Regions from separate parts of the Bradyrhizobium sp. USDA 3397 genome, predicted to be linked through region 1. Evidence: riboswitches for the same ligand, from Rfam matches in the RefSeq annotation. Region 1 holds a riboswitch; the other holds the start of a gene.

Region 1 (14,672 bases):
CGCTGCGTGCCCTCGTGATGGTGATGCTGGTTGCGACCTTCTTTGCCGCGGGTGACGAGCGTGCGATGCGCCTTGGCGCCGCCTTCGACTGGAACGGGGTGCTGGCGCCGGCCAATGTTCGCGTCGATGCTTGGGTCACGCCGCCGCTCTACACGGGCAGGCCGCCGGTGATCCTGTCGGCCGCCAACAAGGAAGCGGCGGCGCTGCCCGCCAGCGGCCCGCTCGCCGTTCCCGCCGGCTCGACCCTGATCGTGCGCTCCTCCGGCGGCAACCTGGATGTCGCCGTCTCCGGCGGCCTCAAGGAGGTCGCTCCGGCTGAAGCCAGTCCCAAGGGGACCAACGAAAAGCATTTCGCGATTTCCGGTGACGGCACCGCGCATGTCCGGGCGCCTTCCGGCCAGCCACAATGGGCCTTCGCCGCCACGCCGGATCGTCCGCCGACGATCGCGCTCGCCAAGGATCCGGAGCGCCAGGCGCGCGGCGCGCTCCAGCTCTCCTACAAGATCGAGGACGATTACGGCGTCACCGGCGCCGAGGCGAAATTCGCCCCGCGGCCGACCGACGCAAAATATGGTGCCAAGGATGGCCTCAAGGATGGTCCGAAGGCCGCCGCCGGCGATGGCGACAGCAGGACGGCGCCGCGGCCGCTGTTCCAGCCGCCGAAATTCCCGCTCGCGCTGCCGAATGCGCGCACCCGCAACGGCGTCGGGCAATCCGTGAAGGATCTCAGCGAGGATCCCTATGCCGGCGCCGAGGTCACGCTGACGCTCACGGCCAAGGACGAGGCCGGCAACGAGGCCGCCAGCGAGCCGTTCAACATGCGCCTGCCCGAGCGGCTCTTCACCAAGCCGCTGGCCCGTGCATTGATCGAGCAGCGCCGCATCCTCGCGCTTGACGCCAACAAGAATTCGGACGTCTATGCCGCGCTCGATGGGCTGATGATCGCGCCCGAGATGTTCACGCCGGAGCCGGGACAATATCTCGGCCTGCACAGCGTGGCCCGGCAGCTCGAAGCGGCGCGCACCGACGATGCCCTGCGCGAGGTCGTGGCGAGCCTGTGGGCGCTTGCGGTGACGATCGAGGACGGCAAGATCTCCGACGTCGAGAAGGCGTTGCGCGCGGCCCAGGAAGCGCTGAAGCAGGCGCTGGAGCGCGGCGCGAGCGACGAAGAGATCAAGAAGCTCACGCAGGATCTGCGTCAGGCGCTGAACGATTTCATGCGCCAGCTCGCCGAGCAGTTCCGCAACAACAATGACCCGCAGCAGCTGGCGCGGCCGCTCGATCCGAACACCAAGGTCCTGCGTCAGCAGGATCTGCAGAACATGATCGACCGGATGGAGCGCCTGTCGCGCTCCGGCGACAAGGATGCGGCCAAGCAGTTGCTCGACCAGCTCCAGCAGATGCTGGAAGGCCTGCAGATGGCGCAGCCGGGGCAGTCCGGCGAGAGCGACATGGAGCAGGCGCTCAATGAGCTCGGCGACATGATCCGCAAGCAGCAGCAATTGCGCGACAAGACGTTCAAGCAGGGCCAGGATTCCCGGCGCGATCGCTCGCGCGGCAAGCAGCAGCAGGGCGATCAGTCCATGTCGGAGCTGCAGCAGGATCAGCAGGGATTGCGCGACCGCCTGAAGAAGCTGCAGGACGAGCTTGCCAAGCGCGGCCTCACCCAGAAGGGGCAGAAGGGTCAGCAGGGCCAGCAGGCACAGAAGGGCCAGAAGGGTCAGCAAGGCGAGCAGGGCCAGCCCGGCCAGAACGGCGATCAGGACGGCGACCAGGGCGATGACGGCAGTCTGGACGCAGCCGACGGTGCCATGGGCGATGCCGGATCAAAGCTCGGCGAGGGCAATGCCGACGGCGCCGTGGACTCGCAGGGCAAGGCACTCGACGCCATGCGCAAGGGTGCGCAGAAGATGGCCGAGGCGATGCAGCAGGGCGATGGCGACGGCCAGGGCGACGGCCCCGGCCAGCGTGCCGGCCGGCAGCAGAGCGGCGGCAACCAGACCGATCCGCTCGGCCGTCCGCTTCATGGGCGCGAATATGGCGACGATTATACGGTCAAGATCCCCGGCGAGATCGACACGCAGCGTGTCCGCCGCATTCTCGAAGAGCTCCGCCGCCGTCTCGGCGATCCTTCGCGGCCGCAGATCGAGCTCGATTATCTCGAGCGGCTGCTGAAGGAGTTTTAGCGGCACACTCGGTGTCATCGCCCGGCTTGGCCGGGCGATCCAGTACTCCGAGCCAGTTGTGATTCAATCGAGAAGCCGCGGCGTCCTGGATGCCCCGATCAAACCGGGGCATGACAGCGGAATGTGGGGCAGTCGCCGACGCTAGGTCTTCTTCGCCGCCAGCGCATCGGCGACCGCCGTGCGGATATCCGCGACCGAGAACGGCTTGGTCACGACGTCATGCACCAGCGCGTTCAGGTTCGAGGCGCGCTCGCGCTGGTCGGCAAAGCCGGTCATCAGCAAGATCGTCAGGTCGGGGAAATCGCGCGCGGCGGAGAGCGCCAGGGCGATGCCGTCCATCACCGGCATCTGGATGTCGGTGAGCAACAGATCGAAGGCGCCATCCTCGCGGGTCAGGATCTCCAGCGCTTCGGCGCCGTCTTGGGCGGTGACGGTCTCGTGGCCGTCCATGGCGATGGCGCGCGCCACCAGCGTGCGCATCGAATCCTCGTCGTCGGCGATCAAGATCTTCGGCATGAGACGAACCTTGGTATCAACCTCCCTGGGGGCGATTATACGCTGCCGCCGGCAATGTCGCGCCGGTTGAAGAAACGAACGTCGATGTTGCGGCCCTCCGGCGGCGGCGAGGCCAGGCGCGAGCGGAAGAAGGCGCGCTCACCGGGCCGCAGCACGGTCTGCTCCAGCACCGCATTCCAGGCATAGATCTCCGCGCCCTGGGCGTCGCGCACGGCAAAACGCAGTCGCGGAATGTCGAGCGCCTTCTTACCCTCGCCGACGATGACGCCCTCGATCACCAACACCTGCTTACCGTCCACAGTCTCGCTGGAGAGCTTGACGTCCTTGAAGGCGAGACCCCGCAAGTTCACCTCGAGTCCAACCATCTTGTAGAACGCTGCCGTCTGCGGCAGCAGCCGCACCACGTCGCCGCGCCAGAGCACCAGTGCCAGCACCAGCGCGCCCATCGCGGCGCAGGCGGTGGGCAGGCCAAGATAGGGTTTGCGCGGAGCTGTGGTGGCGACCGGGCGGCTCACCCGCGCGCCGCGGCGAGGGAATAGGCTGCGGAACCAGGACTGGTGCTGCGCGCCGACGGCCTCCTCTTCGGCCTGCCGGGCCGCTGCCGACCATTCGTCCTCGGTCTCGCGGGCCTGCTCGTCCGGCCAGTCACTGGCGATCGATGGGCTATCGACCACGGGCGCATCAGCGGCGCCGTCGTCCTTGGCATAGGAGTTCCATTGTTCGGCGAGGTCGGACTGGTCGTCGGCTCGGCTGGCCGCCGCCATGGCCGGAACGGACGCCTCCTCGATGGCATCCTCGGCGTGGGCGATCCAGGTCTCCTTGCAGCGGGAGCAGCGGACCGCCCGCCCGTTCGCCCCAAGGCTCGCGAGCTTGATGGCGTAGGATGTCATACAATGGGGGCAGACGATATGCATGGACGAGCCTTGATGCATGAACGAAGGTCTTGAACGGAGGTCTTGGACGGGTCTTGACGATGCCACGGTCGCGGAGACCGGGCGCCCCTTATGCTACTGGGCGACCGTTAACGAACCGGAAACCATAACGGCGGCAAAACCCGTTGATCGCGTATGGCGGAGCGCCGCAATGCGGCCCGCGCCCCCTCTCGAACGGAGCTGAGCTTGGTTCGGTTCGAAAATGTCGGATTGCGTTACGGTCTGGGGCCGGAGATTTTGCGCGACCTCACCTTCCAGATTCCCGCGCATTCCTTCCAGTTTCTCACCGGGCCGTCAGGTGCCGGCAAGACGTCCCTGCTGCGCCTGTTGTTCCTGTCGCATCGACCGACGCGGGGCCTCGTTAACCTGTTCGGCCACGACATCTCGCAACTCGGCAAGGACGAGATAGCAGACCTGCGCAAGCGCATCGGCATCGTGCTCCAGGATTTCCGCCTGCTCGATCACATGACGACCTATGAGAACGTCGCGCTGCCGTTCCGCGTTATGGGCCGCAGCGAATCGAGCTACCGCAAGGAGGTGATCGACCTGCTGCGTTGGGTCGGCCTCGGCGACCGCATGGACGCGCTGCCGCCGATCCTGTCGGGCGGCGAGAAGCAGCGCGCCGCGATCGCGCGCGCCGTGATCTCGCGGCCGCAGCTGCTGCTCGCGGACGAGCCGACCGGCAGCGTCGATCCGACGCTCGGCCGCCGCCTGCTGCGACTCTTCATCGAGCTCAACAAATCAGGCACCGCCGTCATCATCGCCACCCACGACATCGGGCTGATGGACCAGTACGAAGCACGGCGGCTGGTGCTGCACCAGGGACGGCTGCACGTCTATGAGTAGGCTGGACGAGCGCGGCGTGCTGGTCGACCTCGGGCAGGAGCGTCCGCAGCTTCCGGCCAAGGCGCGCAACATGTCGCCGATCGTGCCGCGCGCCTCGATCCACGGCAGAGCGCTCCTTGCGGTGGTCGCCATCATGACCTTCCTCGCCTCGATGGCCACGGGCACGGTGCTGCTGGTGAGTGCCTCTGCGGCCGAATGGCAGTCGGACGTCGCGAGCGAAATCACCATCCAGGTTCGCCCGCAGGCCGGCCGCGATCTCGAGCGCGACACCGCAGCCGTGGCGGAAGCGATGCGCACGCAAGCCGGCATCGTCGAGGTCAAGCCGTTCACCAGGGACGAGAGCGGCAAGCTGCTCGAGCCCTGGCTCGGCACCGGCCTGTCGATGGACGATCTGCCGGTGCCGCGCATGATCATCGCGCGCGTGCAGCCGGGCACGCCGCTCGATCTCGGCGCCTTGCGCGCGCGCGTGGCGCAGGTCGCCCCTAGCGCCAGCGTCGACGATCACCGCGCCTGGATCGAGCGCATGCGCCTGATGACGAACGCCACCGTGCTGGCCGGCCTCGGCATCCTCGCGCTCGTCATCGTCGCAACCATCATCTCGGTGTCGTTCGCGACGCGCGGCGCAATGGCGGCGAACCGTCCGATCGTCGAAGTCCTGCATTTCGTCGGCGCCGGCGACCGCTACATCGCCAATCACTTCCTGCGTCATTTCCTCAGGCTGGGCCTGGAGGGCGGCGTGATCGGCGGCGGCGCCGCCATGCTGATGTTCGGCTTCTCCGAGTCCATCGCAGGCTGGTTTTCCGGGACTCCCGTCGGCGACCAGTTCGCCGCGCTGCTCGGCACCTTCTCGCTGCGCCCCTCCGGCTACATCGTGCTCGCGGTTCAGGCCGTCCTGATCGGCGCCATTACCGCAGTCGCCTCGCGCCAAACGCTGTTCGCGACGCTGAACGACGTCGACTAGGGTTGAGAAACCGGACTCCACTTCGCCTCAAAACATCCTAAAATCGCTCAGGGAAGGGATCACCGACATCGCATGAGCTCGCCGACCGACGATCGATCGCCGAAACTGCCTCGCGGCTGGCTGCGCGCGGCAATCGTGTCGACGATCGCGCTCGCCTTCGTCGGCGCGGCAACGGGCTTCATTGCGTTCCTGGCGCAATTGCGCGGGGCTGAGAAGGTACCCGATCGCAAGGCGGACGGCATCGTGGTGCTGACCGGCGGCTCCTCGCGGGTATCGGACGCGATGGAGCTGCTGGCTGCCGGCTACGGCAGGCGGCTCCTGATTTCCGGCGTGCATCCGACCTCGACGGCGAACGACATCTCCCGCACCTTGCCGGAGAATCAGTCCTTCATGACCTGCTGCGTCGACCTCGACCGCACCGCGCTCACGACCCGCGGCAACGCAGCGGAGGCGCGGCGCTGGGCCGAGGGACGCCGATTTACGTCTCTGATCGTGGTCACCTCGAACTATCACATGCCGCGCGCGCTGGTGGAATTCTCGCATGCGATGCCGCGGACGACGCTGATCCCGTTCGCGGTGGTCGGCGAAAAATGGCGCGAGGAGCCGTGGTGGATCTCGGGCTCGACGCTGCGGCTGCTCCTGTCCGAATACGTCAAGTACGTTGCGGCCGAGCTCAGGGTGCGACTGGAGGATTTCGGGATTGACCTTTGGCCCGAGATGTCGGAGCAGCCTGCAGGTCAGCAACCGAAGCGGCCCGCCACCGCGCAGGCCAATTGATCGGACCATCGATGTTCCTGATTTTCCTGCGATCGCTCGTGTTCAACGTGCTGTTCTACGCCGTGCTGGTCTGTCTGGCGATCGTTGCGCTGCCGACCTTTGCATTGCCGCCGCGCGCCATGCTGACGGTGGCGCAATGGTGGGCCAAGGCCACGCTGGTCCTGATGCGCGTGGTCTGCAACATCAAGGTGGAATTCCGCGGGGTGGAGAAGATCCCGACAGGACCGCTGCTGATCGTGGCCAAGCATCAGTCGTTCTGGGAGACCTTCGTGCTGCCGGGCTTCTTCAACCGGCCAATCTTCATCCTCAAGCGCCAGCTGATGCAGATCCCGGTGTTCGGCCAGTTCCTGGTCAAGACCGGGATGATCGCGATCGACCGCAATGCCGGCGTGAAGGCGCTGCTCGACATGACGCGGCGCGCGCGCGAGGCGGTGCGCAGTGGAAAGCAACTCGTGATCTTTCCAGAAGGCACGCGCCGCGCGCCCGGCGCGCCGCCCAACTACAAGACCGGCTTCGCGCAGATCTATTCCTCCTGCGGCGTGCTGTGCCTGCCGGTGGCGCTCAATTCCGGCCTGTTCTGGCCGCGCCGCACCTTCATGCGCTATCCGGGCACGCTGGTGGTGGAGTTTCTCGAACCGCTGCCACCGGGACTGCCGAAGGACGAATTTCTCGCGCGCGTGCAAACGGCGATCGAGGACGCGACCGCCCGCCTCGTCGAAGCGGGGCGAAAAGAGCAGGAGCAGTTGATCGGCTCGGCGCCGAGCTACGCGCCGACCGGCTAAAGCGCGATGAGATTGGGATGAATCATCATCGCGCTTTGGGTTGTTGTTTACGCATGATCTTTCCGGAAAACCGCTTCGCACTTTTCCGGATCATGTTTTAGCGGCTTTCCCGATCCTGGTCCCGAGCCGCCGCGTGCAGCGAATGCGCATCACCATGCAGCATCAATGCAAGCTGATGCAGCTGCGTGTCGCGAAAGCCTTCGGCCTCGATCGCCTTCACCGTCGCGGTGACGTAGTCGCGGTTGGCGCCGGACTGGCCGTGGCCCTGGACGACATGGCGGTGCTGCTCGGCGAGCGAGAGGCGGCCGGCATATTGCACATGGCCGCGGTCGACGACGTAGGCGAGCGCGGCGACGCGCTGGCGCGCGTCGTTCTCCAGCCACACCGAGCGCATCACCTCGCGATAGACCGAGGTGACCTGCTCGCGTGCGCGCAAATATGCGACCACTTCGGCACGGTTCTTCTCGGCGACCCGGAAGGCGATGCCGCGGCAGGCGCCGCCGCGGTCGAGTCCGAGCACCAGGCCCGGCTTCTCCGGCGTGCCGCGATGCACGAAGGAATAGACGCAGAGCGCGCGGTGCTCGCCGACCAGCCGCGCCGGGACGCGCTCCTCGAAGTCGAAGCCCGGCCGCCACATCAGCGAGCCGTAGCCGAACACCCAGAGGTCGTCCTTGGCTGTGGTGACGGAGGGGAGGGTGATTTCGGACATTTCGGGGACGGCTACCAGAACCCTGCGCCCAAGCGAAGCGATTTCTGCGCCTTTCGTCGCAGGCCCGCCCCGCTTACATTTGCCTGAATCTGGCGTCAAAGGGTCGCCGCATGTCCAATATGACCGTTGCCACTGGCCGCCGCTCCCGCTGGGGCCTTTTCATCGCCCCCGTTCTCGTCCTGGTCCTCGCCGTCGGCTGGACCTGCTTCTGGTTCTATGCGGCTTGGCAGGCCGAAATCGTCGCCGACGCCTGGCGGGCGCAGGAGGCCAAGGCCGGCCGCATCTATGATTGTGCCAAGCGCTCGATCGCCGGCTTCCCGTTCCGCTTCGAGGTCCAGTGCTCAGGCGCCAGCGTCGCCTTGGTCTCGCAGAACGCGAGCAAGACGCCGTTCACGGCCAAGCTCGACAACATCCTGGTCGTGGCCCAGGTCTACGACCCCAAGCGCATCATCGCCGAATTCGCAGCGCCCGCCACGCTGATCGACGGCATTACGCAAAACACCTTCACCGTGAATTGGAGCAAGGGCCGCGCCAGTGTGGCGGGTCTGCCGGCGGTGCCGGACCGCGCTTCGATCGTATTCGACGATCCCACCCTCAACCGTCTCGACGGCAGCGTGCAGGTGCCGCTGGCGCGTGCCAAGCAGATCGAACTGCACGGGCGCCTTGCCGACGGATCATCGCCGGATCGTCCCGTGATCGAGACCGTGCTGCATGTCGCGCAGGGCAGCATTCAGGGCGTGCATCCGCTGCTTGCCGAGCCGTTCGAGGCGGACACCCGCGCCAAGATCACCGGCCTCTCCGACCTCACGCCCAAACCGTGGCCGCAGCGCTTCCGCGAGATCCAGGCCGCCGGCGGTCACATCGAGATCGTGCAGTCGCGCATTCAGCAGGGCGAGATGATCGCGGTCGCGGCCGGCACGCTCGGCCTGTCGCCCAACGGCCGGCTCGACGGCGAATTGCAGATGACGGTGACCGGCCTCGAGCGCGTGATCCCGGCGCTCGGCATCGAGAAGATGCTGGAGGAGGGCGTGCCGCAGGCAACGCTCGATCGCCTCGCGCCCGGCGTGAAGTCGCAGGACCTCAACAATCTGTTCGGCGCGCTAGACCGCGCCGTGCCGGGCCTCGGCAAGGTCATCAAGCAGAACGCCAATGCGGGCGTTGCCGCCGGCATCAATTCGATCGGTACCGAGAGCACGCTGGAAGGCAAGAAAGCGCGGAGCTTCCCGCTGAAATTCGCCGACGGCGCGGTGCTGCTCGGCCCGGTCAAGGTCGGCCAGATCCCGCCGCTGTATTGACGGCTCTGTCGTCATTCCGGGGCGATGCGAGCATCGAACCCGGAATCCATTTCACCGCTTGTGCTGTGGCCTGATGGATTCCGGGCTCGCCCTTCGGGCGCCCCGGAATGACAGGCTCACGGCTTCTTCAGCGCCGCATGCGGCCGGCCGAAATCGGGCGCGGCGGAATCCTGGCCGATCTCGACGATGCCGCGGCGGATGGCGCGGGTGCGGGTGAAGTGGTCGAACAGTGCCTCCCCGTCGCCGCGGCGGATCGCGCGGGTGAGTTTTGCCAGATCCTCGGTGAAGGTGCCGAGCATCTCCAGCACGGCCTCCTTGTTGGCGAGGAAGACGTCACGCCACATCGTCGGATCGGACGCCGCGATGCGGGTGAAATCGCGAAAACCGCCGGCGGAGAATTTGATCACCTCGGATTCCGTCACCTGCGCCAATTCGTCGGCGGTGCCGACGATGGTGTAGGCGATCAGATGCGGCAGGTGGCTGGTGATGGCGAGCACGAGGTCGTGATGATCCGGCGTCATCACCTCGACCTTGGCGCCCATCGCCGCCCAGAACGCGCGCAGGTGCTCGGTGGCCGCTACGTCGGTGCCATCAGGCGGGGTCAGGATGCACCAGCGGTTGATGAAGAGCTCGGCAAAGCCGGAATCCGGGCCGGAATGCTCGGTGCCCGCCACCGGATGCGCCGGCACGAAATGAATGCCGCTCGGCAGATGCGGCGCCATGTCCCTGACCACCGCGCCCTTGACCGAGCCGACGTCGGAGACGATCGCACCCGACTTGAGATGCGGCGCGATCTCCTGCGCCACGGGTCCGCAGGCGCCGACGGGAATGCAGAGGATGACGAGATCGGCGTCCTTCACCGCCTCCGCATTGGTCGTCACCACTTGATCGACGATGCCGAGCTCGGCGACACGCGCGCGTGTCTTCTCCGAGCGTGCGGTGGTTACGATTTCACCGACCAGCCCCTGGAGCTTCGCAGCGCGGGCAATCGAGCCGCCGATCAGGCCGAAGCCGATCAGCGCGACGCGCTGGAAGTGCGCCTGCGCGCTCATTTGCCCGCCATGAAGTCGCGCAAGCCCTCGACCACGAGGCGGTTGGCCTCCTCGGTGCCGATGGTCATGCGCAGCGCATGCGGCAGGCCGTAATTCTTCAAGCCGCGCAGCACGAGCCCCCGCTTGGTCAGGAAGGCGTCGGCGTCATCGGCGGTCCTGCCCTTGTCGGTCGGGAAATGGATCAGCACGAAATTGGCGACGCTCGGCGTCACCTTCAGCCCGAGCTTGCCGATCTCCTCGGTGAGCCAGTTGCGCCAGGTCTCGGTGAACTGCTTCGACATCGCCTGATGCGCGGTATCCTCGATCGCGGCGACCGCGGCATACATCGCCGGCGTCGACACGTTGAAGGGACCGCGGATGCGGTTGACCGCGTCGATGACGTGCTCGGGCCCGAACATCCAGCCGATGCGCAGCGCGGCAAGACCGTGGATCTTGGAGAAAGTGTGCGTCACCACCGTGTTCTCGGTGGTGGCGACGAGCTCGATCCCCATCTCATAGTCGTTGCGCGAGACGTAATCGCAATAGGCGGCGTCCAGCACCAGCAGCACGTGCGAGGGCAGGCCGGCGCGCAGCCGCTTGACCTCGTCGAACGGCAGATAGGTGCCGGTCGGGTTGTTGGGGTTGGCGAGCCAGACCAGCTTCGTCTTCGGCGTCACCGCCTTCAGGATGGCGTCGACGTCAGCAGTGAGGTTGGTCTCCTGGGCGATGACGTTCCTGGCGCCGACCGCCATCGTCGCGATCGGGTAGACCAGGAAGCCGTGCGTGGTGGAGATCGCCTCGTCGCCCTGGCTGAGATAGGTGTGCGCGAGCAGGTTGAGGATCTCGTCCGAGCCGGCGCCGCAGATGATGCGGTTGGGATCGAGCCCGAACGAGCGGCCGATCGCCTCGCGCAGCACGCGCGAGGTGCCTTCCGGATAGTCCTCCAGATGATCCGCCACGCGCTTGAAGGCCTCGATCGCCTTGGGCGAGGGCCCGAACGGCGTCTCGTTGGCGGAGAGCTTGAACACCTTGCGGCCCGGCTCCGGCACCGGGCTCTTGCCGGGCGTGTAGGGCGCAATATCGAGAATGCCGGGATTCGGCACGGGGCGGGACATCTTGGACTCCGGATAGGCTGGGCTGCTCGCGATTTACGATTTCGGCCCGGTCGGGGGCACCGTATAGCGCGTTGCGTGGCTGCCGACGAGGGCCACAGAGCGCACCGAGGCCCCCGCCTCGATCAGGGCAGCCCTGATCTTGTCGATGCTGGTCGCGCCGGTGACTGAGACCAGGAGCGCCGCGCCGTCGAAGGCGGTATCGGGCACCGCCACGATCTCGGCGAGCGGCGACAGCGCGCGGGCGACTTCGGCGTTCCATCCCGAGACGCGGACGCTGAAGGTCTCGACCTCCGTCACCAGGGCGCTGTCGGCGACGCGCGAGATCGCAAACACCGGCAGCGCGGCAGGATGGTCGGCGCGCTCGATGAAGGGCATTCGCGCGATGATCTTCGGCGCGCCGTCCGCCTCCAGCTCCAGCCACCACGGCGTGCGGCTCGAGGTGGCCGAGACCATTGCCAGATCACCCTTGGATTTCGCCACCGCCTCGACCGCGGCCTGCGCGCTGAAATGCGCGACGTAAGGCACGGTGAAGCCGAAATTGAAGCGCACGGAATCGCGCATCGCCGCCTCGCTGGCCGAGATGTCGGCATGCACCGAGAACGGCGCCTGTACGTAAGTGAAGGTCGAGATGATGACGCGCCAGATGCTCTCGACGGTGTCGAGCGGCAGGATGCCGCGATGACGCTGCACGAGTTCGCGCATCATGGAAGCCTCGCGCGCAGGCCGGAACGCCGAGCCGACCTCCTGGGTCTGCTTCACCTGGATCAGGCGGTCGATGATCTCGCCGCGCTGCATGAGGAGGCGATGCATGCCCTCGTCGATCGCGTCGATCTCCTTGCGCAGTTCCTGCAACGATGGTGGCGCGGGCGGACGTTGGGACATGTCTGGTCGTCGATCGTTCCGATGGGGGATGTCCTGATTAGGCAGTCGGGACGGCGAAAGCAAAGAGAAATGACGTGCTTTGCGGGCGATGCGGCGGAGGCGAATTGGGCCGATCCGGGCCGCGACTTGACGAAAACCGACCAAGACGGTAGCTTTTGCCCGTTCCGTGGTCATTTGAGCCGGCCGGCTTGCAGCCACGTTAAAAAACTCGCTAAACAGGCCGGGGACGCTTCCGATCCCGGCCGAACCTTTCGTTCAGGCCGGGTTTTTCATGGCCTGATGTCAGCGGCGCGGTCGAGCAGCCAGTCGCAAACGAGGTCGATGTCCGAGATGGGTAGCGTCAAGTCGATACCGAGTCCTGCGATCAGCGCCGATGAGCGATCGCACGAGGTGGATCATCCAAGCTCGCTGGTTGCGCATTTCGGCACTGAGCAGCCGCTGCGGCTCGATTGCGGCGTCGATCTCTCCCCGTTCCAGATCGCCTACCAGACCTATGGCGAGCTCAACGCCGATCGCTCCAACGCCGTGCTGATCTGTCATGCGCTGACCGGCGACCAGCATGTCGCCAACGTCCATCCGGTCACCGGCAAGCCCGGCTGGTGGGAGACGCTGGTCGGCCCCGGCCGCCCCATCGATCCCAAGCACTACTTCATCATCTGCTCCAACGTGATCGGCGGCTGCATGGGTTCGACCGGGCCGGCGTCGATCAATCCCGCCACCGGCAAGGTCTGGGGCCTCGACTTCCCCGTCATCACCATTCCGGACATGGTGCGCGCGCAGGCGATGCTGATCGACCGGCTCGGCATCGACTCGCTGTTTGCCGTCGTCGGCGGCTCGATGGGCGGCATGCAGGTGCTGCAATGGACCGCGGCCTATCCGCAGCGCGTGTACTCCGCGCTGGCGATTGCCTGCGCGACGCGGCACTCGGCGCAGAACATCGCCTTCCACGAGCTCGGCCGACAAGCCGTGATGGCCGACCCCGACTGGCACGGTGGCGGCTATGCCGATCGCGGCATCCATCCGCATCGCGGGCTCGCGGTGGCGCGGATGGCGGCGCACATCACCTATCTCTCGGATGCGGCGCTGCACCGCAAATTCGGCCGGCGCATGCAGGACCGCGAGCTGCCGACCTTCTCGTTCGACGCCGATTTCCAGGTCGAAAGCTACCTGCGTTACCAGGGCTCGTCCTTTGTCGAGCGCTTCGACGCCAATTCCTATCTGTATCTGACGCGCGCGATGGACTATTTCGACATCGCCGCCGATCACGGCGGCGTGCTGGCCAAGGCCTTCGCCGACATCAAAACCCGCTTCTGCGTGGTCTCCTTCACCAGCGACTGGCTGTTTCCGACCTCGGAATCGCGCGCACTGGTGCACGCGCTGAATGCCTCGAGCGCCCGGGTGTCGTTTGCCGAGATCGAGACCGATCGCGGCCACGACGCATTCCTGCTCGACGTGCCCGAATTCTTCGACATCTCCCGGGCCTTCCTGCAATCGGCAGGCAAGGCCCGCGGGCTCAACCTCGAGGACCGATAGCGATGTCCGTGCAGGAAGTGTTGCCGCTCGACGGCGTTGCGGCCAGGCCGTCCGGTGATTATCGCGCCGATCATCTGCTGGTCGCCGAGATGGTCAAGCCGGGCTCGAAGGTGCTCGACGTCGGCTGCGGCGACGGCGATCTGCTGCAGCTGCTGGAGACCCGCGGCATCGACGGCCGCGGCATCGAATTGTCGCGCGAGGGCGTCAACCGCTGCGTCGCCAAGGGGCTTGCGGTGGTGCAGGGGGATGCCGACACCGATCTCGTCAACTATCCCGACGATGCCTTCGACTACGTGATCCTGTCGCAGACGCTGCAAGCGACGCGGCAGCCGAAGGTCGTGCTGGAGAACCTGCTGCGCATCGGCCGCCGCGCCATCGTCTCGTTCCCGAATTTCGGGTTCTGGAAGATGCGGCTCCAGCTCCTGATCGGCGGCCACATGCCGCGCACGGAGAATCTGCCGGCAACCTGGTACGACACCGCCAACATCCATTTCTGCACCATCAAGGATTTCGTGCAGCTCTGCGACGAGATCAACGTCAAGATGGAGCGCTCGGTCGCGCTCGATCTCTACGGCCGCCCGGTGCCGCTGAACCTGCCCTGGTGGGTGTGGAACATGTTCGGCGAGCAGGCGGTGTTCTTGCTCAGCCGCGGCGGGGGGAAATAGCCCTCTCTCCGTCATTCCGGGGCGATGCGAAGCATCGAGCCCGGAATCCATCGTCCAACAGCGCCTGCAGCCGATGGATTCCGGGCCTGCGCCTTCGGCGCATCGCGGAATGACAGCTAGTGGGGAGCCAGCGACCGCGGGTCCCGCACCGGCCAACGTCCTGCTTCCACCAGCGTCACGAACCGCTCGACATTCTCATTGAACAGCGCGGGCTCCTCCAGGTTCAGCACGTGGCCGGACTTCGGAAACATCGCGAGCCCCGCCGCGGGCAGGTGCTTCTTCAGGAACAGGCTGGCGCCCACGCACGGCTCGTCCTCGTCGCCGCAGATGATCAGCGCGGGTGTTGCCACGCCTCTGATCGCGTCCGTCATCGTGTAGATCGAGGGACGGCCGCCCTGGAATCCGCGCATGGTGCGCGCCGATCCCTTGGCATCGTGCCGCG
Region 2 (14,672 bases), 170 kb from region 1:
CGGCATCTGTGGCACCACTTATCGCAATCAAGGATACCTTCATGGCCTCCATCCACAACGACATCTCCCTCCCCGCCCCCGCGCGCGACGTCTGGGGCGCAGTGCGTGATTTCGGCGCGCTACATCAGCGGCTGGTGCCGGGCTTCGTCACGGCGTGCACGCTCGATGGCGATGCGCGCATTGTCACCTTCGCCAACGGCTCGGTCGCGCGCGAAGTGCTGGTCGACTGCGACGATGCGCGGCGGCGCCTCGTCTATGCCATCAGCAACGAGCGGCTGAGGCATTACAGCGCCTCGGTGCAGGTCATTGTCGAGGGCGAGACGAGCTGCCGCCTCGTCTGGATCATCGACATGCTGCCGAACGAGCTCGCGCCTTACGTCCAGGGGCAAACCAAGGAGGCGGTGGCCGCCATGCACAAGGCGTTTCCGCCCGCGGCAGCCTGATCGTTCACTGTGAGTTTTCTCACAGAGCTCCGTCCTCGCCGGCCCTAACCATGCCCGCGTGCGTCCGGTTGGCTCTGCTCTCCCGGCGGCGCCACGCACGCGAGGAGCATGCCATGAGAGGTGCGGACAAGGTGATCTGCCAGGCAGCTGCAATGCTGCTGCTGTTTTCAATCTCGAGCGTGCCGGCAAAAGCGCAATTCCTCGGCGGCGGCGGTGCCGGCGGCGAGGACATGATGACCCAGATGGCGCCGATGCTGGAGATGATGAAGGCGAAGATGGGCAAGCGCCGCTTCGCCATGCTGATGCGGACCATGGGCCCGATGATGAGCCGCATGATGGAGAACGGCGGCGGCGGGCTCGGCGGCTTGATGGGCGGCGGCGGCAATTTCGGCGGCGGATTCAGTGCACCGATCTACGGCGGCTACGCGCCGATGGGCGGCGGCATCATGCCGGTCGGGATCGGCAGCATGGGCGGCGGCGACATCATGGGCATGCTCGGCGGCAGCGGCGGCAGCGACATGATGGCGATGATCCCGCAATTGATGCGGCTCGCCAATACCGGCGGCGGCCATCGCCGACACAAGCGTCGCTAGTCGGCAGCCGAAAGCGCCGGCTTGATCGCAGGCTTCGTCTCGCGCGGTCCCCAGCGTGTCAGCACGACGCTGGAGCACGACAAGAGGCCGAGCACGACCATCGAGCTCGCGGCGAGCCAGAAGAAGCTCTTCGCGCTGGCGCCGTGCCTCGACAGCCACCAGCCGATTCCGGCGATGTAGATCAGCCGCGCGGTCTGCGCCAGCACCGGGCCGATCACCTTGGCCGCGCCTTGCGAGGAAAAATACATCGTCGTCGCAAGACCGAAGAAGGCGTAGAACGGCCCGACCGTCGAGAGATATTGATGGCTCGCCGCGCGCACCGCCACGCTGTCGGTGAACATGTTGACCCAGAGATCGGGGAAGATCGCAACGAGGCACGCCGGCGCACCGACCGCCACGAAAGCGGCAACGCTGGCGGTCCAGGCGATGCGCCGGGCCCGCGCGATGCGGCCGGCGCCGATCGCCATGCCGACCATCGGCACGCAGGCGATGCCGAACGAGAATGCGATCGAGGTCAGCAGGAATTCGAGCCGCGCGCCGACGCCGTAGCCGGCGAGGATCGCAGTGCCGAACTGCGCCAGCATGTGGGTGAAGATCGAGATCGTCAGCACCGATTGCAGCGGCGAGAAGCAGGCGATGGCGCCGACCTTGAGGATGTCGAAGAACATCGCCCATTGGATGCGCAGGCCGCGCAGCTTCAGTGTGATCCGCGCGCGGCCGGAGAACAGGTACCAGCTCATGATGCCGATGTTCATGGTGTAGGCGATCAGCGCGCCGGCGGCGACGCCGCGCATGCCGAACTGCGGCACTGGCGCGAGCCCGAGGCCGAGCGTGCCGCCGAGCACGATCTGCCAGGCCGCGGAGTTGAGGATCAGGAACGACGGCAGCTTCATGTTGCCGGTGCCGCGCAAGATGCCCGCCATGGTGTTAAGCAGCCAGGGCAGCACGGCGCCGCCGAAGAACACCTGCGTGTAGGCGATCGCATGCGCAAGCACATCGCCGCGGCCACCGAGCATTTCGAGCAGCCTCGGCCCGAAGATCAGCATGCCCAGCATGAAGACGAGGCCGAAGCTGATGCCGATCAGCATCGCGTGCACGGCCAGGATGCCGGCGCGCTCGCGGTCCCCGGCGCCGAGCGCACGCGCGATGGCCGAGGCCACCGCGCCGCCCATGGCGCCGCCGGACATCGTCATCGTCAGAATGATCGTCGGAAACACCAGCGCCATCGCCGCCAGCGCCTCGACGCCGAGCCGGCCGACATAGGAGGTCTCGGCGATGACGACGCAGATGCCGGCCGACAGGCCGATCACGTTCGGCCAAGCGAGCGAGAGCAGCGTGCGCAGGATCGGCCCGTCGGTCAGCGCGCTTCTGATCGGCGGCGGAGGCGGCGGCAGCGGGCGCTCTTGCTCATCGACCGGGATTTCGGCGATGTCGGACATGTCCTCTCCCGGGCGCAAGCGCCATTTGCAGCGCAGCAATCACTTGGTGTGCCAATGGATTCGTTCGCGCGAATGGCGCAGCTGAAGCGTGTTAGCACGGCGCGCGGTGCTTCCGCCTGCGCCTGATGCAGGCGTGCCCTGCGGCAGCGCATTTCAAGCGGTGGAATTACTCGATCGTCCACACCAGCGGCGGACGGCCGCCTACCGCGGTGCGCATCTGCACGCCGATATGCCGGCCGCAGCCTGCGGCGAGACCCTCGAACAATCCCTCCAGCACCTTCGCGCAGGCGCGGTGGTAGTCGGCGATGTCGTCCATCAGCTTCCAGCTCTGCTGCCGGATCTCGAACGTGCCTTCCGATTGCGTCATCTCGGCCGCATCATCCTGCGCAGCGAGCATCGCGTTCAGGAACAATGCGAATTCTCGCGCGCCGCCGCGGGTCGTCGCCAGCGCCGCGGCGACCTCGTCGAAATATTGCATGCCGATCAGCTTGCCGGTGAGGTGCAGCAGATAGCCGGCATCCTCCGGGCCGAACAGCTGCACCATCACGGGCGCGGCGGTGCGGACATATTCCATCGCGTAATTGCGATAGGCCTTTTCCAGCCGCGGTTTTGGCCAGCTCGCGACCGGCAATGCGGGCGCCGTCTTCGCATCGAACAAAGGTGCTTCGAGGTGGCGCGCGAACACGAGGCGCTGGTCAAGCTCGAGCGGATGGTCGTAGAGATGATAATAGCCTTCGAGCCCGTCCTGACCGTCGACGCTCTGCTTGGTGCAGACGAAGCCGAGCCTGAGATCGCCGAGAGCCGCGCCATTGTTGGCGTGCCAGCCGCGCAGCATGGCGCGGGAGACCTCGCCGGGGATGCCGCAGATCGCGGTGCCCTTCCAGATCCAGCGCGGCGGCGGATAGCGGATCCAGGCTTTGGTGTCGCTCTCATACATGTATTCGACGTGCACGCCGCCGATCCAGTTGGAGAGATAGTGGTATTGCGCAGCCGCGACCGCCGGCGGCAGATGGTCGATCCCGAGCTTTTTGAGCCCCGGCAGGAAGCGTTCCTGCTGCTGGCGACGGAACACGCGGAAGACGAATTCTGCCGCATCCGCCGTGCCGCGGCGCGTGACGATTGTGAGGATCAGCCCGGTGAAACAGGCGTGATAGAGATCGGCGATCGCACGCCAGCGCTTCCATTGCGCTTCCTGCGCGAGGTCTGGTGCGGTGGTCATGTTCGCTCCCGGCTTGTTGTTTTGCGGGAGTGTGTCATCGCGGATCGGGTGACGCAACCAGACGCGATCTCGGTGTCATCGCCCGCCTTGTGCGCCATTGCGCACTGGGACGGGCGATCGAGTACTCCGAGATGGTCATGCTTGAATCGAGAGGCCGCGGCGTACTGGATTCCCCGCCTCCGCGGGGAATGACAGCGGTGGGTGAGGTTAGCACTACACCCTGAAATGCTTGCTGAGCTTCAGGCCTTGCGCCTGGTAGTTGGAACCGATGCGCTGGCCGTACATGGCGTCGGGGCGGGCCAGCATCTTTTCGTAGACGAGGCGGCCGACGATCTGGCCGTGCTCGAGGATGAACGGCACCTCGCGCGAGCGTACCTCCAGCACGGCGCGCGATCCCAGCCCGCCTGCGCCGGCATAGCCGAAGCCGGGATCGAAGAAGCCGGCATAGTGCACGCGGAACTCGCCGACCAGGGGGTCGAACGGCACCATTTCCGCGGCGTAGTCGGGCGGCACCTGCACCGCTTCCTTGGAGGCGAGGATGTAGAACTCGCCGGGGTCGAGGATCAGGCTGCCATCGGGGCGCGCCGAAATCGGCTCCCAGAAATCCTCCACCGCGTAGCCCGCGCGGCGGTCGACATCGACGACGCCGGTGTGGCGCTTGGCGCGATAGCCGACGAAGCCGCTCGCCTTCTCGCCGGAGAGATCGACCGAGACGGCAACGCCGCCGGAAAGATCCGCATCGTCGATGTCGACGAGACGTTCGCTGGCGTGCAGCGCATCGAGCTCGTCGGCATTGAGGATGGCATCGCCGGTGCGGAAGCGCACCTGGCTGAGACGCGAGCCCTCGCGCACCAGCACCGGAAACGTCTTCGGGCTGATCTCGGCATAGAGCGGGCCGTGATAGCCGGCGCCGATCATGTCGAAGCGACGGGTGCCGTCGGCGATCACGCGGGTGAAGACGTCGAGCCGGCCGGTCGAGCTCTTCGGATTGGCGGCAGCGACGATCTCGGGCGGCAGCGCGAGGCTCTCGAGCAGCGGCACGATGTAGACGCAGTTGGTCTCGAGCACCGCGCCGTCGGCGAGGCTAAACTCGTGCAGCTTCAGCTCGTCGATGCGCTCGGCCACGGTGGCACCGGGCCCGGGGAGGAAGCTGGCGCGGACCCGATAGGCGATGTCGCCAAGGCGCAGATCGAGGCTCGCCGGCTGGATCTGGCTCTCGACGAAGTCGTAGGCGGGCAGGATGAGACCTTCTTCCGCCATCGCCGCGATCGTGCGGTCGGGCAGGATACCATTGGCGTCGGCGGCGACCGTGAACGTCAACCGGGGGTCCTCATCAGGGGTCGAATGCATCCGGCCATGCCGGAAATACAAGTCTTTTACGGCTATCCGATGGACGCCTTGACGGAAAGGGCATTGCGGAATATGAGCATCACTTATCCCGTGGTGATTTGAGCCGGCCGGCTTGCAGCCACGTTAAATAAGTCGCTAAACAGGCCGGGGACCTCTGTGATCCCGGCCCGTGGAGATATCCAGGCCGGTTTTTTTGTGACCGTTTTGCCTCGACGGTCATGTCGGAGAGGGTCCTATGTCGAAGTCGTCTGCTGCCTACCGCCCCGAAACCCGCCTGGTCCATTCCGGCACCCTGCGCTCGCAATATGGGGAGACCTCGGAGGCGCTGTTCCTGACGCAAGGCTATGTCTACGCCAGCGCGGAGGAGTGCGAGGCGCGCTTCAAGGGCGAGGATCCCGGCTTCATCTATTCGCGCTATTCCAACCCGACGATTGCAATGTTCGAGCGCCGCATGATCGAGCTCGAGGGCGCCGAGGCCGCGCGCTCGGCGGCAACCGGCATGGCGGCGGTGACGACCGCGATCCTGGCGCCGCTCAAGGCCGGCGATCACGTGGTCGCCTCCCGTGCGCTGTTCGGCTCCTGCCTCTACGTCATCCAGGACCTGTTGCCGCGCTACGGCATTGAGGCCACGCTGGTCGACGGGCTCGATCTCGACCAGTGGCAACGGGCGCTGAGGCCCAACACCAAGACGTTCTTCCTGGAGAGCCCCACCAACCCGACGCTGGACGTGCTCGACATTCCCTCGATTGCCGAGATCGCGCACAAGGGCGGCGCGCGGCTCGTCGTCGACAACGTGTTTGCAACCCCGATCTGGCAGAGCCCGCTCGCGCTCGGCGCCGACGTCGTCGTCTACTCCGCAACCAAGCACATCGACGGCCAGGGCCGCTGTCTCGGCGGCATCATCCTGTCCTCCGAAGCCTTCATCGCCGAGCACATCCACAATTTCATGCGCCAGACCGGCCCGTCGATCTCGCCGTTCAATGCCTGGGTCCTGCTCAAGGGACTGGAGACGCTGGGCGTGCGCGTGCGCGCGCAGACCGACACGGCCGCGCGCGTCGCCGAGGTGCTGGCGAGCCATCCCAAGATCTCGCGACTGGTCTATCCCGGCCGCGCCGATCATCCGCAGGCGGCGCTGGTGAAGAAGCAGATGCGCGGCGGCTCGACGCTGGTCGGCTTCGAGGTGAAGGGCGGCAAGGCGGCGGCGTTCCGTGTGCTCAACGAATTGAAGCTCGCCAAGATCTCCAACAATCTCGGCGACGCCAAGAGCCTCGTCACGCATCCGGCGACCACGACGCATCAGCGCCTCAAGCCGGAAGACCGCGCCGCGCTCGGCATCAGCGAGGGCTTCATCCGCTTCTCGGCGGGGCTGGAGCACGCGGATGACCTGATCGAGGATCTCACCGCGGCGCTGGAGAAGGCGTGAGGGCGAATGGCGAATAGTGAGTGGCAAATGGACCCAGCCCTATTCGCTACTCGCCATTCCCTACTCGCCTCTACATCGGCCGGTACGTTCTCACATCGGCGGGCACGCTCACACCGAGCTTGATCTGGCCGACGGAGCGGATGATGTCGTCCCCGAGCAGCTGGGCGAAGCAGGCATAGCCCCAATCGTTCATGTGCAGGCCGTCGGCGATGACGAAGCTCTCGACCGGGATCGACTGGTTCTCGTGCCAGTCGCGCATCACCTCGAAGCGGGGGAAGATACCGACCTTGCGGAGCTCGGCGACGTTGCCGAGCAGCTTGATCATCTTGCCGGCGCTCTCCTTGCGCTGGTTGACGGCCGGCGAATATTGCGGATCGACCAGCACGATGTCGGTGCCGCCGGCGGCCTGAATGCGGTTGATGCCGTCCTCCACCAGCTTGACGGTCTCGCCGGGATCGAGATTGCGCAGCACGGCGTTGGTGCCGACCTGCCAGATCACGAGATCCGGATGCCTGTCGATCACCTGCGTCTGCAGACGCTTCATCATCTCGGGGGCGTCCTCGCCGCCGACGCCCGCATTGATGACGCTGATGTCGGCGGTCGGATAGTGCCGGCGCAGCTGCGCGGCGAGACGATTGGGGTAATTGAACTCCGGCGAGCTCGCGCCGAACCCTTGAGTCGACGACGAGCCGAACGCGACGATGACGACGGGCTGGCCGGCGGCCAGCTTGCTCGCGACATGCGGCAGCGAGCCCATCGCCTTGGAGCCGCCCTTCGGCGGCAGGCAGGGCACCCGGCTGAAGATGTCGGCGGCGGACTTCGCGACCTCCTTCACCTTGTCGATGGCGCGCGAGGTGACGCCGCGCTGCTCGGGCGACCTCGCGGCGACGGTGGTCTGGGACGGCGCTGCGGGCGCGGGATCAGGCGACTGGGCGGGTGCGGGGGTCGCCGGCTGTGCAGCCGGCGTCTGCGCATGCGAGGCGGGCGTCAGCAACAACAGCACTGCTGTTGCAGGCACGGCCAACCATGACGTCAGGCAAAAAGGGCGGAGAGAACTCATTAACGCTAGACCTCAATTTTGCTGCTGGGCCGGCTCCAGATGAGCAGCGTCAATCACGAACTGTGCCAACGCCCGGCCGAGGCAATCATGGACCTGTTTCGCCAGCTCAGGCCCGCGGGACGGGTTGAACAGGTCGAACTGGCCCTGTTCATTCCACTGCCGCATGATCGCGAAACGATCGAACAGCGGGATGTCGTGCTCCTGTGCCACGACGCGCATATTATCGAGAAAAGGCTGCGCCGAGATCATGGTCTCGGTGCGCGGGCTATATTGCAAATTCATCAAGACGACGTCCGCCCCTGCCTTTTGCAGCGCAACAACCCCGTCGGTCACCGCGCTACGAAATTCGTCGGGATCGATGGATCGGATAGCATCCACGGTCCCGGTCTGCCAGATGACCAAAGTAGGCGTTTTTGCTTCCATCAGCTTAACGAAGGTGGACGCGGTCTCCTCTGCCGTTTTCTTGCTCTGTATTTCTACGGAGACGTGCACCGGCTCGGAGGGCGGCAGCTTCTCCTTGAGGATCGCCTCCATGCGCGCCGGATAGGAGCTGCTCTCCGACGACGGAATCGTGGTCGAGCGGCTGCCGATCACCAGGATGTCGAGCGGTTTGCCGGCCTTGATCGCCTCGGCGACCTTGGGCAGCTGGCTTTCACTGGTCAGCAGATAGGACGGCAATTCGCAGGCCGCAGGCACAGGGGATGCGGCAGACGCGGCATCGCCCGCGCGCGCCGTGGGCGCGGCGAGGTTACCGCACAGCAGGACCAGGCTCAGGAGAACCTTCGCCTTCATCAGCCCCCTCCCGCCAGATCGGCGTTGCCGACGGCGTTCTTGGTTTTCGCACCGCTCTTGTCAGCCACACGCTTGTACCACGAAATGATCCACGCAACTCCCCACATGATCAGGATTCCGGAGAGGCTAATCAACGCATGCATCACCGGCCCGCCGGAGATTTCGGCGAGGACGAAATGGCCGGCAAAGGCCAGGAAGACGCCGAGGCAGAAGATCTCGAGCGAATGCTGACCACATAGAATCAATGGTCGTAGCCAGCGCGATTTCAAGCCCGGCCAATCGCGGGGCAGGAAGCGTACGGTCAGCGCCGCCAGCGCCAGGAAGTGCGCGAAGCGCAGCACGTCGAGGTCGGTCTTGTCGATCGGATACATCCATTGTTCGATCTGCTTCGGCATGAACTGGGAGAGCTGGGGCACGTACCAGGTCAAGGTCACGTAGAACGCCGCGATGAGATAGGCGATCGAGATCCACATCGTCACGGGCGAGGCCAGGATGCCCGACATGCGACGCGCACCTCCGAGCGCGCACCAGGCACCGAACACGAACAACAATTGCCAGGCGAAAGGATTGAAGGCCCAGAAGCCGTTCGGATAGGCCGACAGGTAAAGGTCGTACTCCCAGGTCACCGCGTAGAGCAGGACCGACAGCCCGAGCGTGACGTCCGGCCGCCATTTCATCGACCACAGGATCAGAGGCAGCGCCAGCATCAGCACGATGTAGAGCGGCAGCACGTCCATGTTGACGGGACGGAAGCGCAGCAGCAGCGCCTGCACGATGACGACGTCGGGCTGCTTGAGGAAGTCCATGATGCCCATCTCTTCGGTGTAGAGCGGGTTCTCGAACCTGGTCGCGACATAGGAGATCTCGGCGAGGAAGATCGTGAACAGGAAGACGTGGGCGACGTAGATCTGCCAGACCCGGCGCAGGATGCGCGCGGTGGCGATGAGAACGCCGCTCTCCAGCATGGCCCGGCCATAGACGAAGGCGGCGGTGTAGCCGGAGATGAAGATGAAAATTTCGGTGGCGTCGCTGAGGCCGTAATTGCGGATCGTGAACCAGGTCAGCAGACTGGGCGGCAGATGGTCGATGAAGATCAGCCATAGCGCGAGCCCGCGGAACAGATCGAGTCGGAGCTCGCGCTCGCCGATGGCGGGCAGCGTGATGGCCGGCGCTGCGGCGCGCGCCTTGGTCCCTGCGGGCTTGGCGCCCGCGGTTCCTGCGATGGTCGATCCCGTCACTTGGTCGGCAATGGTCATCGGGGCCTGGAAACCCTTCCGCAAATCGCGACATTGAAGCAGTGTAATGGTCCGGCTGTCGTCTCGCAAAGCGTCCGGATCACATCAGGGTGTCTCCCTCGGTGGTGTGCTTTCCCGCCAATTCTGGCGGGACGATGTCGCCAAGGCGCCGCGGGGGTTTGGTTCCCGGGGCGGATTTCGGTATGATGACAGCCATGTACCGCGCCGTGACCCGCCAGATCGAAGTGACCGTCGAGCCGAACTTTGTTCCGGAGCAATCGTCGGCCGACCGCTCGCGCTACTTCTGGTCCTACACCATCGTCATCACCAATTCGGGCGAGGAGACCGTGCAGCTCAAGACGCGGCACTGGATCATCACCGATGCCTCCGGCCGCCAGCAGGAGGTGAAGGGCGAAGGCGTGGTCGGCGAACAGCCGATCCTGGCCCCCGGCGAGCGCTTCGAATACACCTCCGGCGTGCCGCTCTCGACCGCCTCGGGCTTCATGACCGGCCGCTACCAGATGGTCAGCGAAACCGGCGAGCGTTTCGAGATCGACGTGCCGACATTTTCGCTGGACAGCCCCGACAACAAGCGGGTGTTGAATTAGGGAGGCGAGTTCGCCGTAACACTCACAACTGTCATGCCCCGGCTTGACCGGGGCATCCAGTACGCCACGGCCTCTCGTTTCGATCAGCATCGTCTCGGAGTACTGGATCGCCCGATCAAGTCGGGCGATGACACCGCGCGTGTGGCACTGCTCCACTCGTCATTGAGTGCAGCGACGCGGGTAGGCTTACGCGTCCTCGACGCCCGCTTCGTGCGGCGTGAACTGGTACACCGACGAGCAGAACTCGCAGGTGACCACGACCTTGTCGTCCTTGACCATGGCGGCGCGATCGTCGTGCGAGAAGCTCTTGAGCATCGCGGCGACCGCATCGCGCGAGCAGGAGCACCGCGCCTCGAGCACCTGCGGATTGAACACGCGCACGCCGCGCTCGTGGAAGAGGCGGTAGAGCAGCCGCTCGCCGGAGAGTTCGGGATCGATCAGCTCGACGTCCTCGACGGTCTCGATCAGCGAGCGGGCCTCGACCCAGGCATCGTCCTCAGTGACGCTGTGCACCTCGGTGCCGTCGGGCGCATCGCCGGGATGCAAGTCCGCCTGCCGCGCGCGCTCCGGCGCCTTGGGCAGAAATTGCATCAGCATGCCGCCGGCGCGCCAGCGATGCTTGCCGCCGTCGCTCGAGCGCCACTCCTCGCCGACCGCGAGGCGCACGCGCGTCGGGATCTGCTCGGAGCGCATGAAATATTCGTGGGCGGCGTCTTCCAGGCTGCCGCCGTCGAGCGCAACCAGGCCCTGGTAACGGCTCATGTCGGGGCCCTGGTCGATGGTCATGGCGAGATGGCCGCGGCCGAGCAGCGTGCCGGAATCCTTGGTCGTGCCCAGGCGCGAGGCGTCGAAGCGCGCATAGGCGCGCAGGCGGTCCGGGGCCTTGTAGTCGACGACCAGGAACGACACCGGACCGTCGGTCTGGGCCTGAAGAATGAAGCGGCCCTCGAATTTCAGCGCCGATCCAAGCAGCGTCGTCAGCACGATGGCCTCGCCGAGCAGCTTGCCCACGGCTGCGGGATAGTCGTGCTTGGTGAGGATGTCGTCGAGCGCAGGACCAAGCCGCACCAGGCGCCCGCGCACGTCGAGCGCGTCGACCTCGTAAGGCAGCACGGCGTCATCGATCGGAACCGATGATGGCGCGCGAACCGGGCCTTCAGGCCCGGTTTTCATGTCAGGAGATTGGGAAACCATGGCGCTTTATCTGGGGTCGTTCGATGCAAATTGAAAGAGGCACGCCCGCATTCCGTCGTCCGCGGAACGACGAGCTGCGTAGCCCGGATGGAGCGCAGCGCAATCCGGGGGGTCTTTCCACGCGTTGAGAACCCCGGATTTCGCTGCGCTTCATCCGGGCTACAAGAAGGTTACTTCACCGCGTCGAAGCACCAGGCCAAGATGCCCTTCTGCGCGTGCAGGCGGTTTTCGGCCTCGTCGAACACGACCGATTGCGGCCCGTCGATCACCTCATCGGTGACCTCCTCGCCGCGATGGGCCGGGAGGCAATGCATGAACAATGCGTCCGCCTTTGCCAGCGACATCAGCTTGGCATTGACCTGGTAGGGCTTGAGGACGTTGTGGCGGTGCTCGCCCTCCTTGTCGCCCATCGACACCCAGGTGTCGGTGACGACGCAATCGGCGCCGCGCACGGCGGCCTCGGGATCGGTGCCGAGCACGATCGGCGCGCTCGTCGCCTTGATCCAGTCGCGCATGGCCTTTTTCGGTGCGAGCTCCGGCGGCGTTGCGACATTGAGCTGGAATTTGAAGCGCTCGGCGGCATGGGCCCAGGACGCCAGCACGTTGTTGTCGTCGCCGGTCCAGGCCACCGTCTTGCCCTCGATCGGGCCGCGATGTTCCTCATAGGTCATGAGGTCGGCCATCACCTGGCAGGGATGCGAACGCCGCGTCAGGCCGTTGATGACGGGCACGGTGGCGTTGGCCGCGAGCTCCAGCAGCGCATCGTGGTTGAGGATGCGGATCATGATGGCGTCGACATAGCGCGACAGCACCCGCGCGGTGTCGGCGATGGTCTCGCCGCGGCCGAGCTGCATCTCGGCGCCGGTGAGCATGATCGCCTCGCCGCCGAGCTGGCGCATGCCGACGTCGAACGAGACGCGGGTGCGGGTCGAGGGACGCTCGAAGATCATCGCCAGCGTCTTGCCCTCGAGCGGCCTGACCGGCTGTTGCGCCTTCTGCTTCGCCTTCATGGCGGAAGAGGCGGCGAGCATGCTCTTGAGCTCCGACAGCGGCAGCTCGTTGATGTCCAGGAAGTGCTTGGGAGCTTTGTTGGGCGTCGTGCTCATCAGCTTGCCGCCCGCTTGGTCTGGCTGGAGGAGATCGCAGCGCAGGCCCGCTCTAACCGCCCGACGCTGTCCTCGATCTCCGCTTCGGTGACGATCAGGGGCGGCAGGAAGCGCACGACATTGTCGCCGGCCCCGACGGTGAGCAGCTTTTCGGCGCGCAGCGCCGCGACGAGATCGCCCGAAGGCACCACGGCCTTGATGCCGATCAGCAGGCCCTCGCCGCGAACCTCGCTGACGACATCAGGGTGACGATCGATCACGGAGGCGAGCTTCTGCTTGAGCAGCAGCGACATCTTCTGCACGTGGTCGAAGAAGCCGGGCTTGAGCATGACGTCGAGCACGGCGTTGGCAGCCGAGATCGCGATCGGATTGCCGCCGAAGGTCGAGCCGTGCGAGCCGGGCCCCATGCCGGCGGCCGCATCCGCGGTCGCCAGCACCGCGCCGATCGGAAAGCCGCCGCCGAGCGCCTTGGCGAGCGACATCACGTCCGGTGTGACGCCGGTGCGCTTGTAGGCAAAGAGCTCGCCCGTGCGGCCCATGCCGGTCTGCACCTCGTCGAAGGCGAGCAACAGGCCGCGCTCGTTGCAGAGCTCGCGCAGCGCCCTCAGGAAGGCGTGAGGTGCAGAACGAACGCCACCCTCGCCCTGGATCGGCTCGATGAGAATGCCGGCGGTGTGCGGACCGATCGCTTTCTTCACAGCCTCCAGATCACCATGCGGCACCTGGTCGAAGCCATCCATCGGCGGGCCGAAGCCCTCGAGATATTTCGCAGAGCCGGTGGCGGCGAGCGTCGCCAGCGTGCGGCCATGGAAGGCACCCTCGAAGGTGATCATGCGGTAACGCTCCGGATGCCCCTTGGAGAAGTGATGGTGACGCACCAGCTTGATCACGCCTTCCAGCGCCTCGGCGCCGGAATTGCAGAAGAACACGAAGTCCGCAAAGCTCTCATTGCAGAGGCGGCTTGCGAGCTTCTCGCCGTCAGGGCTCTGGAACAGGTTCGACATGTGCCAGAGCTTGGTCGCCTGCTCCTGCAACGCCTTGACCAGCGCGGGATGGACATGGCCGAGCGCATTCACCGCGACGCCCGAGGTGAAATCGAGATAGCGATCGCCGTTGGTCGCGATCAGCCAGCAGCCTTCGCCGCGCTCGAAACCGAGGTCGGCCCTGGCGAAAACGGGGAGCAAATGCGGCGCTGCGCTGTTAGTCATGACGTCACTTGAATGTTGCGGACGGTGTGAGGGCATGCATTGCGCGACGCACCATCGACCGGCCCCGGAAAACGAAACGTGCCGCCTTTTAAGGGCGGCACGTGGCACTATCTTATGCCTGGCAAGACGGGTGTCAATGCCGCCCGGAAAGCCTCGCGAAACGCTGATTCCGTAGTCTTGCGGTGCCGATTTTGCGGGTTTTTCACCACGGAACATGTGGAAGCGAGTCGGCGGACTCTTGCGCGGGAGTCACGCCATATTGTAGCGTTTGGACTGTCAGATACGACATCTCGTGCAGCAGTTCTGATCCCAGAAGTCCTCATGTACCGGCGTAAACGTTCGGGCGTCTTGAGCGCGCCCGGCGAGCCTTAAGGGATTCTGACGGCACGGGTTTTTCAAGGCTAAAGCATTCGCTGCGAAGGCCCCAGGATGGCAGGCGCGCAGCGAGGGAAAGGGTGCAATGACGGTTTTGACCTGGTCCGATGATCGCGTCGAGCAGCTGAAGAAGCTCTGGGAGGCCGGACTTTCGGCCAGCCAGATCGCGGCGGAGCTCGGCAATGTGACCCGCAATGCCGTGATCGGCAAGGTGCACCGGCTCGGCCTGTCCGGCCGCGCCAAGAGCCCTTCATCGGCAGCGCCGCGGCCGCGCAAGGCACGGCCCGCGCAGCACATGATGCGGGTGACCCGCCCCGTCGCGCGCGGCAACACCGCGCTGGCGCAGGCCTTCGAGGTCGAGTTGGAAGCCGAGCCGGTTACCTACGACAACGTGGTGCCGATGAGCCAGCGGCTGTCGCTGCTGGAATTGAACGAGGCGACCTGCCACTGGCCGGTCGGCGATCCATCGAGCCCGGATTTCTTCTTCTGCGGCGGCAAGGCGCTCTCAGGCCTGCCCTACTGCGCCCAGCATTCGCGCGTGGCCTATCAGCCCGCAGCGGACCGCCGTCGCGCAGCACCGAAGCCGGGCACGCGGTGAGCTCGCGATTTCATTGATTGCCAGGACAG

Evidence for each region. Region 1 has a riboswitch for S-adenosylmethionine ahead of metX (homoserine O-acetyltransferase MetX). Riboswitches for the same ligand answer to the same signal wherever they lie in the genome.
Region 2: linked by a shared signal. The riboswitch ahead of ACVWYQ_RS25555 (O-succinylhomoserine sulfhydrylase) and the one ahead of metX (homoserine O-acetyltransferase MetX) in region 1 are both predicted to bind S-adenosylmethionine.

Annotation. Positions count from the first base shown of each region.
Region 1 is NZ_JBSSDS010000001.1:5,703,793-5,718,464, forward strand. Features, by position in the region: gene ACVWYQ_RS26365 (TIGR02302 family protein) at 1-2,186, shown strand, start outside; gene ACVWYQ_RS26370 (response regulator) at 2,328-2,702, opposite strand; gene ACVWYQ_RS26375 (MJ0042-type zinc finger domain-containing protein) at 2,738-3,616, opposite strand; gene ftsE (cell division ATP-binding protein FtsE) at 3,821-4,480, shown strand; gene ACVWYQ_RS26385 (cell division protein FtsX) at 4,473-5,441, shown strand; gene ACVWYQ_RS26390 (YdcF family protein) at 5,514-6,218, shown strand; gene ACVWYQ_RS26395 (lysophospholipid acyltransferase family protein) at 6,230-7,000, shown strand; gene ACVWYQ_RS26400 (gamma-glutamylcyclotransferase) at 7,098-7,709, opposite strand; gene ACVWYQ_RS26405 (DUF2125 domain-containing protein) at 7,820-9,004, shown strand; gene ACVWYQ_RS26410 (prephenate/arogenate dehydrogenase family protein) at 9,121-10,056, opposite strand; gene hisC (histidinol-phosphate transaminase) at 10,053-11,150, opposite strand; gene ACVWYQ_RS26420 (chorismate mutase) at 11,184-12,032, opposite strand; SAM riboswitch at 12,189-12,268, shown strand; gene metX (homoserine O-acetyltransferase MetX) at 12,363-13,565, shown strand; gene metW (methionine biosynthesis protein MetW) at 13,568-14,230, shown strand; gene ACVWYQ_RS26435 (alpha/beta fold hydrolase) at 14,347-14,672, opposite strand, start outside.
Region 2 is NZ_JBSSDS010000001.1:5,534,976-5,549,647, reverse strand. Features, by position in the region: gene ACVWYQ_RS25580 (SRPBCC family protein) at 42-443, shown strand; gene ACVWYQ_RS25575 (hypothetical protein) at 557-1,036, shown strand; gene ACVWYQ_RS25570 (MATE family efflux transporter) at 1,033-2,475, opposite strand; gene ACVWYQ_RS25565 (hypothetical protein) at 2,642-3,694, opposite strand; gene ACVWYQ_RS25560 (2'-deoxycytidine 5'-triphosphate deaminase) at 3,908-5,044, opposite strand; SAM riboswitch at 5,125-5,204, shown strand; gene ACVWYQ_RS25555 (O-succinylhomoserine sulfhydrylase) at 5,280-6,467, shown strand; gene ACVWYQ_RS25550 (SGNH/GDSL hydrolase family protein) at 6,538-7,527, opposite strand; gene ACVWYQ_RS25545 (SGNH/GDSL hydrolase family protein) at 7,540-8,319, opposite strand; gene ACVWYQ_RS25540 (OpgC domain-containing protein) at 8,319-9,575, opposite strand; gene apaG (Co2+/Mg2+ efflux protein ApaG) at 9,770-10,162, shown strand; gene ACVWYQ_RS25530 (Hsp33 family molecular chaperone) at 10,349-11,356, opposite strand; gene argF (ornithine carbamoyltransferase) at 11,527-12,462, opposite strand; gene ACVWYQ_RS25520 (acetylornithine transaminase) at 12,462-13,670, opposite strand; gene ACVWYQ_RS25515 (GcrA family cell cycle regulator) at 14,131-14,643, shown strand.